DNA from 3 places in the Paenibacillus sp. FSL R5-0810 genome. Region 2 is predicted to be linked to each of the others. Evidence: riboswitches for the same ligand, from Rfam matches in the RefSeq annotation. Region 2 holds a riboswitch; each other region holds the start of a gene.
The links. A riboswitch is a leader RNA that binds a small molecule or an ion and turns the genes downstream of it on or off. The one in region 2 is predicted to bind cyclic di-AMP.

Region 1 (3,274 bases), 5.2 Mb from region 2:
ACCGTCATTTCCACGATCAAATAATCCTTAGATAATTCGATATAGTCGAGCAGATTCGGCGTAACCAGCTGGTGAGCCACACGGATTCCCATATCCCGTTCGGGGAAGATGACCCGGTCCACACCCAGCTTCTGCAGCGCCCGGCCGTGCAGCACGGAAATCGCTTTGGCCACGACGGTCGATACGCCAAGCTCCTTGAGCAGGATGGCGGACAGAATGCTCATCTGGATATCGTCTCCGATCGCGACGATCCCGCAGTCGAAGTTGCGGATGCCGAGCGATTTCAGCATCTCCTCATCCGTAGCATCGGCGACCACCGTATGGGTCAGATACTCGCTCATATCCTCGACGACCTCTTCGTTCCGGTCAATGCCGAGAACCTCATAGCCTAGTTCCATTAGTTCCAGTGCCAGACTCGAGCCGAACCGCCCCAAACCGATCACTGCAAATTGCTTTGGTTTCATGTCTCTCCTATACTCCTTATCCAATAATCATTTTGCCTTCCGGATGACGATACAATTCTTTACCCTTTTTCGGACCGAGTGCATAAGCCAGCGTCAGCGGACCTAGACGTCCGGCAAACATCGTTAAGCTGATCAATATTTTGCCGAACACCGTCAAATCCGGCGTCAATCCCATCGACAAGCCGACGGTGCCGAAGGCCGAGGTCGTTTCGAATAGAATCTCCAGAAAATCCGCATCCTCTGTCGTGGACAGGATCATGGATACCGTCAATACGAGCAGCAGCGCAAGAAGCGCAATCGTTAACGCCTTTAAGACCCGCTCCTGAGCGAGGCGAAACCGGAATAAGACGATGTCCTCACGCCCTCTCATCATCGCGAACACGGCCCCTACCATCACCATAAAGGTTGTCGTCTTGATTCCGCCCCCGGTCGATCCCGGCGACGCTCCGATAAACATAAGTATAATAATGAAAAATTGCGTAGCTTGCCTTAGGCCGCCGATATCAATCGAATTCGCGCCCGCTGTTCGCGGACTGACCGATTGGAAGAACGAGGCGAGCACTTTACCTCCCCCGTCCAAGGAGCCCAGCGTTAACGGATTGGTGAACTCAAAAATAAATATGATGATCGCCCCGATGAAGATCAACGCCCCCGACATCGAGAGAACGACTTTGGAGTGAAGCGACAGCTTCCTTTTTTGACGGAAATCGATCAAATCGGATAATACAACGAACCCGATGCCGCCGGATATGATCAACAGCATGGATACGATGTTTACCAACGGATCATCGACATAATCCGTGAGACTATGAAAATCACCGAACAGATCGAAGCCCGCATTGTTAAACAGCGAAACGGAATGGAACACCCCAAAATAGAGGGCTTTTCCAATAGGCATATCCCATGCCCAGCGCAGTGTAAACAGTACGGCAGCGCACGCCTCGAAGGTCAAGGAATAGATAAACACCCGCCGGATCAAACGAACGATCCCTTCGATGGAGGACTGATTCATCGCTTCCTGCAGAACAAGCCGGTCCTTGAGCGATATCCTCCGCTTGAATACCAGGGCGAACAGGGTTGCCATCGTCATAAACCCAAGCCCGCTGAGTTGAATGAGCAGAAGGATCACCGTATGTCCGAAAGCACTGAAGCTTGTGCCTGTATCCACGACAACAAGCCCGGTCAGACAGACGGCGGAAGCCGCCGTAAACATGGCGTCAATCCCGCTGATCGGTTCGCCGGTCCTGCTGGATACGGGCAGCATGAGCAGAATGGTACCGACCAGGATCGCCGCCGCAAAACCGAGCGCAAGGATCTGCGGAGGTGACAGCTTAAGCCACTTCATTTTTGAGTTCAAAGTTTCACCTTCTCCAAAAAAATCAAAGAAAAAAGACACTGGAAAACAGTGCCCTTCACGGTCTGGTTCCTGTGCAACAGCCTACGAGGTTAGCTGACGGATTCGGGCATTATCACAGGCCGCCCTATCCATGATCCGAAAGAGATCATGAAATTCACCCCAATTACATGGTTCCCCCGTTCTCATTACGAAATTCGGCTGGTTTATTCGGTTCCTTGAAGCATGATGTGATTATAACGCAATCCGGAAGCGAACCCAACGTCGTTTTTTTACCAAAAAGTCTTTAAATGAGCGCGAATTGGGCATATTCAAGAGTACAAGGATATGGTTCTCTAACGTTTTCGAAACCTTTCATTCCTTTTCAGCGTTTTATTTCATTATTGGCCCTTTGGGATAAGCAGGGCTTGTTCTTCATATGTATGTTATATTGACTCTATGATCCGCTTTTTGCGGGGCCGGTTATTCATATCGGAAAGCACTAAAATTAAGAGGAGGAATTTCATGAACCGTGCCGAAGAGCCCCTGAAGCTGACGCCTAACCTAAAGAAGCTTATCGCACCGGCCATCATCGGTCTGATCCTGTTTCTTATATTCCAGGTACTCCCATCCACTTCCTTCGAGTCGACCGATACGCCCTATCCGCAAATCATTTCCAAGGATGAGGCTGCGCAAGCGGCGTCACGGTTCGCTCGCGAACGTTTAGGGTTTCCTGCTTCCGAAGGGCAAGACCCCCTTGTTACATACCAGTCCAACTCCGAGCTGTACGGATATTTGGCCAAGGAAAAGAAGCTAAAGGAGTATAACAAGAATTACGAAGCCAAATACCCATATGACGTATACCGCGTCCGCTTCACCTTGCCGGGTGGCGATGCGCTGAACGTGGATGTGCATATGCAGAATGCCGGCATCGCGGGATTCTCCTATGATTCCGCCCGCTCCAGTTACGACAGGATCGAGCTGAATCAAGGGGAGGTCCGGAAGCAAATGCTGCTTCTGGTTGAGGAAGGCATGACGCTGGCCGAGAAGCAGGCGCTCGCGGAGCCGTGGCTCAAGTGGGCCGGATACGATGCGACGCAGCTGCAGCTTTCTACCCGGGAAGGCGAACCTAAGCTGAGATATACCGTCACGGAAGCCGCCATCGGGGATTCGAGGCTGCAGCTGGCATTTACCTTTGAACATGGGACACTGCGTTCCTTCGAGCCCGCGTTCTCGGTTCCGGCAGCGCATGCTGCCTATGTGAACAAGCAGACGCAGGATGCAACGCTGCTGACGCTGGTCGGGTACGGTTTGTTTACGCTTGTGCTCGGTATCCTGGCCATCGTCTACAGCGTCAAGACCAGAGCCTATACCTCGTTTAAGCGCGGTATCCTGCTGTCCGTCCTGTTGTTTGTCATCCAGATGCTGAATACGTACAACCTGGTTCCGGTCTTTAAGGCACAAGGAATGTCCGAGA
Region 2 (3,274 bases):
GCCTCCCAGCAGAAGCTGCTGAACCAATACGTGAAGGACCTTAGAGCTGCCTTGCCGAAAGGGACTGCCCTGTCCTTGGCCGTACCTCCGTTAAACAGCGCCTATAAAGGCTATGATTACAAAACGCTTGCATCGATTGCCGACGATCTAATTATCATGGCATACCAGTATCACCCGGTTGGCACCAAAGACCGGAAGCCGGAACCGAACACGCAAGTGCAGCAGGCTATTCAGCTTGCACTTGATGCCGGAGCCCCTAAGGACAAGCTTCTGCTTGGAATTAGCCTGGGCAGCGAAACGGAGAACTCCATCGACGACAAGCTTGGTCTGGCCAAGCGCTATCAGCTGAAAGGTGCGGCATTGTGGCGGCTCGGTATATTCAGAGTCTACGGTGATGATATCGAAGGCGCCATGAACGAAGCGGTGATCAAAGAGTGATCCGTAATAAAGGTTGAAGCGTGGATGAGTCCATCCTTCCGATCATCACTACACAGGCTGCCGGTCGTTATGGACCTGCAGCCTGTTCGCTTGTTCAATGCTTCCGTGATAACCGAGCATCTCTGACAGCCATTGAAACGACACAGGCTATGAATTAGCCGATGCCAATCTTCCACATGACCGGCACAAAAAAAAGATGACCTCTGTCGTATACAGAGGTCATCATCAAGACTTATGTATGTATTCGGTGCAATCACTGAAAATCGATCATAGAATTCCTTACCAGGACTTACAAGACGATCATTGTGCAGAGAGCTGGATCAAGATCAAAGATGAGCTGATCTAGCTAACACTTCCTACCAGCTTCGCATATTCCTCTTGGCTTAACACCCGGCGTGCGGTAACATAACGTGGCTTATAGTAAGAGTCGCTAAGCTTGCTGATTCGAACACCCTTGCTGCTTGAAGCATGTGCGAATTGCCCGTCTCCAATATAAACGCCAGCATGTGAAATTCCCTTGCCGTTCGTGTTGAAGAATACCAGATCACCGACACGCAGCTCTTCCTGGTCTACATGCACGCCTACTTGGGCTTGTCCTTGGGAAGTGCGCGGAAGGTCAAGATCAAAGTTACGGAACATATACAGAATAAATCCGGAGCAATCAAATCCGCTTGTGGTTGTTCCGCCCCACTTGTACGGTGTTCCTACTAACTGCTTCACTTGCTGCTGAAAGTTAGGCTGCTGATCGGCAAACGCTGTCACGGCACCGGAAGAAAAAATGATTGCGGATCCTAGCAAAGAAATGACCAATTTCTTCAAAATATATTCTCTCCTTCGATGCCTACGGAGTTAGCTAAGGGTTCGGCTGAAGGTCACCTATATTCCCTCTACTACAAGAATAATTCACCCAGGACGGTTCCCCCGTTTTCTCTAGCGAAATTCGGCAAAATTCATTAACATTTTGTAACCCTTTCTTAATATAGTATACAAGCTAGCAAACTGTCAATAATATCCGATAAATCTATCGTTTTTTAGATATCGCCGTCGAATCGAAAGAGTTTTAACAGTGTTTTTACTATATGAAAGGTCACATAGTCATGACATTTATGTTAAAATTGTTTCCGTTTTCTAAGTGCGGCGAAAAAACCTCCATGCAAGAAGCCGACACCTAGGGTGATATTATCCCCTTTAAGTAGACAGTGTGTAAAAAGCGCATTAAAGTCTACTTTGGAGGGGATTTTTTCCATGGGCGAAATAAGAAAGACATATGACATCGAATTTAAGCGCAAGGCTGTTGCGATGTTCCTGGAGGAAGGTCTTGGCTACAAGACGGTAGCCAAGACCTTGGGCATCGATGATAGGATGGTTCGAAGATGGGTGGCTCACTACGAGCGAGAAGGAATTGAGGGTCTCAAGGAAAAAAGAGGCACCTCGACGGGTTCGAAGAACGGGAGACCGAAGAAGGCCAAAACCTTGGAGGAAGAAGTCCTGCGGCTGCGAGCGGAGAATGCCTTGCTAAAAAAGCTATGGGAACTGCAAAGGGGGCAAGAGCAAAGCGACGTCAAACCTACCAAGCCATCGAAGCGCTAACCAGCAACTACCCCGTGGCCTTGCTGTGTGAACTGGCAGGTATCGCTCGAAGTAGTTACTACAAATGGGCAGCCAGAAAGAATAATCCAACGCCCAAACAGATCGATGAGCAGGCTCTGAAAGAGAAGATTCTAGAGTGCCATACTCAGCTAAAGGGCATTTACGGATACCCACGGATTCGTGTCTGGCTAAAGAAAACCTTTGGCTTGAACGTCAACCATAAGCGTGTGTACCGGCTGATGAAAGAACTGGGGATTCGTGCGCGTATTAGGCGAAGGAAGCCATACTTTGGCCGTCGGGAGGCAGGGATTACCTCAACCAATGTACTGAATCGGGATTTTAACGCCACGGCACCCAATACGAAATGGGTCACCGATGTGACCTATCTGCCAATCGGCTCTCGCTTTCTGTACCTGTCGGTTATTTTTGACCTGTATAACAACGAGGTGGTTGCCTTTCGGATCGGACGCCACAACAATTTAAAGCTTGTGCTGGAGACCGTACAAGCAGCTGTACATAAACGCAAAGTAGCCAACCTGCTGCTCCACAGCGACCAGGGCTTCCAGTATACTCACAAGGAGTACCATGCTTTTTTGAAGCGTAAGAAAATTAAAGTGAGTATGTCGCGTAAGGGAAACTGCTGGGATAACGCTTGTATCGAGAGCTTCTTTGGACACCTGAAGTCAGAATGTCTTCGACTCGACACTTTCTCGACCGAGGAAGAGCTCGTAAAGGCAATTGAACGATATATCCATTTTTACAACCATGAACGTTTTCAACAAAAACTAAACAACCTTAGTCCGGTTGAGTACCGAACTAGGGTTGCTTAAGGCTGCTTTTTTAGGCTGTCTACTTGACAGGGTTAAGTTCAGGGGGCCGGCTTCTTGTTCTAGCAAATTCATCGATAGAACAAGCATTTGCTTCAGCCATTTTGCAGCTTTCAATGGCGTACCTCCTTATCATATTGAGATTGCAACGGTTATAATTCGATCACCTCCCTTCTAAACCTTAATGCATCCAACAGCAAAGCTACTTGATCACGACCTCCTCCGGTTCCACTTCAGAAGAAATCATAATCTGTCCTGCCCTATCAGCATGCAGCCCCGAGCATTCGATTTGCCCGGACCGTTCCCCGGTAACCACAAGCAAGCGGTCATCCAGCGAGTCGCTTTCCCCCTTGACGTTCACCACCTGTACATTTCGGCTCTGGTGAAAAAGAAGCAGCGGATTTTCCTGATTGCGAAGG
Region 3 (3,274 bases), 3.7 Mb from region 2:
ATCCAGCCCTGCTTGCGGCTCTTGGCGAACAATCCGAACGTATAGGGCAGGGCAGCCCCGAGGCTCCACATGCACAATATTTCGATCACGTTCGTCAACGGGGATGGATTCTCGAACGGATGCGCGGAATTGGCTCCCATATGGCCGCCTCCGTTCGTTCCCAAGTGCTTGATCGATTCAAGCGCGGCTACCGGGCCGACCGCAATCTGCTGCTCTGATCCCGAAAGGGTCGTTACGCTCATGGTCGGCTTTAACGTCTGCGGCACCTGCAGTGCCACCAGCAGCATGGCAATAAGGAAGGCCGCCGGGATAAACACCCGGGTCATGGCCTTCACGAAGTCTTCGAAGAAGTTGCCGACCGTAGCGCCTTTCGTCGTCACGGCCCGGATAAAGGCGATGGCAACGCACAGCCCGGTGGCGGCGGACGTGAACATCATCATCATGATCACGGCCATCTGGGAAAAGTAAGAGAGGCCCGACTCCCCGCTATAGTGCTGCAAGTTCGTATTGGTCATGAAGCTGATCATTGTATTGAGCGACAACGTCGGCTCCATGTTCTCGATGCCGTTCGGATTCCACGGCAGCACCTGTTGAAAACGGAGGATGGCATACCCTGCTCCGACCAGGATGATATTGGTGAGCAGGAAGCTGAGCGCATAGCCCTTCCAGCTCATCCCCCTGCGTTCCTTGAGTCCGATGAGGGCAAATATCGGGCGTTCCGCCCAGGAGAACCATTTGTCCGTGCCGCCGGGTTCATTGCGAAACACGAGATAGAGGTAGGTTCCAAGCGGCTTGACGAGCAGCAGCAGAACCAGGATGACGATGGCGATTTGTACGATGCCCATGATAAGCGGCTTCCTCCTTTATGTTTGAATCCTAAAATTTTTCGGGATGAATCAGCGCATAAACCAAATATAAAAATAACGCAGCGGTCAATATCAAAATCAGCGTCATGGCCTGTCACCCTCCGATTCTTGAATAACGCGGCCGCACCAGCTTATGAACAGCCGGAACAGCCCGTAGGCTGCACCTAGCAGAAGCAGCATATATACATCCTGCATTGTTATCCCTCCTTGGCGGTAAGCCGTAAAAACAGCTCTTTCCGGTAGCTAGTCTAAAAGCGCGGCGATCAGGAAATCGACGCGGTCATGATTCGTGTGCAGCACGACATCCGCGCCAAGCCCTCTGTAAATCAGTCTCGGATTGCCGGAATTTGTAATAACATAGATCGAAGCCGAGGTCCATGTCCGGCATATTCGCAAGTAGCGGCAGCAGAGGTTCAAACTGTTCTCGAACAGAAACACCTTGCCGATCGGCCGTTCGGGAAGCACCCAGGTCTGCTCGTCTCTCGTGTCGAGCATGATGACATCCTTGCATCCGAGCCTGCTCGCCCTCTCCCCCTCTGCAGGGTTGTTTGCCAGAACGGCGAACGGGATCTCCCTTAAGAGCAATTGGCGGATGAATGCCTCTCCGGCCTTGGTCGGCGCGGATATCAGAATCGTGTCTTGCTGTTTTTCCATACGTTCTCCTCCTCGTGTCCGTCGGAGAAGGCAACAAAAAAGAAGCCTCGGGAGGAGAAGAACTCTTCCCGCGGCTTCTTCCTAAAGGCACGGCGAAAAACACCGCGGCTTCGTCAAGTCACGACAATCGTTGCCTCTCTCGATACGCTTACGAGGTTAGCTGACGGATTCGGGCGTGAGAGTCGCCCTACCCATAGACCGTTATCTTGTCTATGGGATTCACCCCGGAGAGAACGCGCGAAATCGCGTCTCCCGATTGGTTCCCCCGCTCCTTTTTCATTCAAGGACTCAGCGAAAATGAATCTAGCGAGCTGCATGTATTCGGTTAATGGTTGACCCTGATGTTTTCGAAAACTGTCAAAGCGGCCCGGCCGAGGGTCAAGCGGTGAGAGGCACTTGACGCAAGTACGAGCCGAAGGACCCCATAGCGGTCTCCGGCATACGCGCTTTTTTCCGATGGAAGGCCGCAGCTCCCACACTGGCCGGCTTCCACGGCGGTATCAGGCCGCCCTGCCAGCTTCCGGAAATCATCCGGTCAATTCATAGTTCGTATCATACGACCGGCGATTCGGGAAGTAAATGCAGACGAAAACCCGTGTAACGTATTATGGAACAGGTGCAATCCGGAAAGTCCTCTTCATCCCCGATTATCTTCTCCATACTCGATATCCCTCTCTATTTCGCCATTTCTTAGCAATAAAGCGATATAAGGCGATGGAATGGCAATAATGAATGCCATTCCCAAATGTACGCGCTTTCCTTCGCTGTTTTCACGTTTTTTCAGAAAATAACGGCCACAAATCGGAATTTACTTTTTCCGACCTTTCGTACCGTTTCCCTACCGAAATCGTCAGCGGTTTTTCGCTTCCCAATCACTTGAACATATTCCTCAGCACCATCATCAGATTGGCCGGCTTCTCTGCAATGCGGCGGGTAAAATACGGGTACCACATCGTGCCGTACGGCATGTAGCATCTTATTCGATAACCGTCCTGCGCTAGCCGGGCCTGGTCCTTCATGCGCAGCCCATACAGCATTTGAAACTCGAACGCATCCTTCTTGATCCGGTTCTGCTCTGCAAATACTTTGACCCAATCGATGATGTTGTTATCGTGGGTCGCGACAGCGGTATAGGCTCCTTGGTCCAGCTGAAGCTTGATTAAATTTTTATAATTGCCGATGATCTCCTGCTTCTTCTGATACGCAATCGTTCCCGGCTCCTTATAAGCTCCCTTGACCAGCCGGAGTTTCACCCCTTCCTTCATTAGCATCCGGACGTCCTCCTCCGACCGGTACAAATAGGCCTGGATGACCGTTCCCACATTGGTCAGCCCCTCCTTATGAAGCCGCAGCGTCATATCGATCGTGGCCTGCGTGAATGGCGAGTCCTCCATGTCCAGCCGTACGAAGTTGCCATGCCTTTGGGCCGCCCGGACCACCGTTCTAATGTTCTCGTATGCTGCCTGCGGGTCGAGCGCCAAGCCCATCTGCGTCGGCTTCAGGGATACGTTCGATTGCACTCCCCGGTTGGCGATGCCCTCCACAAGCCGAATATATTCCTCCCGGTAGGCCGAAGCCTCCGTCAGCGAAGTAATGCCCTCTCCCAGATGGTCCAGCGTTACCAGGATTCCCTTCCCGTTCAGCCTTTCGATCTCATCGAGTGCCTCTTCCAGCGTATCTCCCGCAATGAATCTGCCCGCTAGTTTCTTGCCGTAACGAATCGAAAGCCATTTCACCAGCCGGTTCCCCGACAC

Region 1: it holds a riboswitch for cyclic di-AMP, as region 2 does, so the genes downstream of both, MKX76_RS27960 (TrkH family potassium uptake protein) here and MKX76_RS04825 (C40 family peptidase) in region 2, are expected to answer to the same signal.
Region 3: it holds a riboswitch for cyclic di-AMP, as region 2 does, so the genes downstream of both, MKX76_RS20965 (hypothetical protein) here and MKX76_RS04825 (C40 family peptidase) in region 2, are expected to answer to the same signal.

What each region holds. Positions count from the first base shown of each region.
Region 1 is NZ_JBBOCF010000001.1:6,255,149-6,258,422, reverse strand. It holds gene MKX76_RS27965 (potassium channel family protein) at 1-464, opposite strand, end outside; gene MKX76_RS27960 (TrkH family potassium uptake protein) at 481-1,809, opposite strand; cyclic di-AMP (ydaO/yuaA leader) riboswitch at 1,885-2,031, opposite strand; gene MKX76_RS27955 (CPBP family intramembrane glutamic endopeptidase) at 2,323-3,274, shown strand, end outside.
Region 2 is NZ_JBBOCF010000001.1:1,032,297-1,035,570, reverse strand. It holds gene MKX76_RS04830 (stalk domain-containing protein) at 1-438, shown strand, start outside; gene MKX76_RS04825 (C40 family peptidase) at 781-1,257, opposite strand; cyclic di-AMP (ydaO/yuaA leader) riboswitch at 1,261-1,394, opposite strand; gene MKX76_RS04820 (transposase) at 1,684-2,028, shown strand; gene MKX76_RS04815 (IS3 family transposase) at 1,965-2,858, shown strand; gene MKX76_RS04810 (glycoside hydrolase family 28 protein) at 3,058-3,274, opposite strand, start outside.
Region 3 is NZ_JBBOCF010000001.1:4,711,961-4,715,234, forward strand. It holds gene kdpA (potassium-transporting ATPase subunit KdpA) at 1-845, opposite strand, end outside; gene kdpF (K(+)-transporting ATPase subunit F) at 877-954, opposite strand; gene MKX76_RS20965 (hypothetical protein) at 1,110-1,520, opposite strand; cyclic di-AMP (ydaO/yuaA leader) riboswitch at 1,650-1,824, opposite strand; gene MKX76_RS20970 (proline dehydrogenase family protein) at 2,393-3,274, opposite strand, start outside.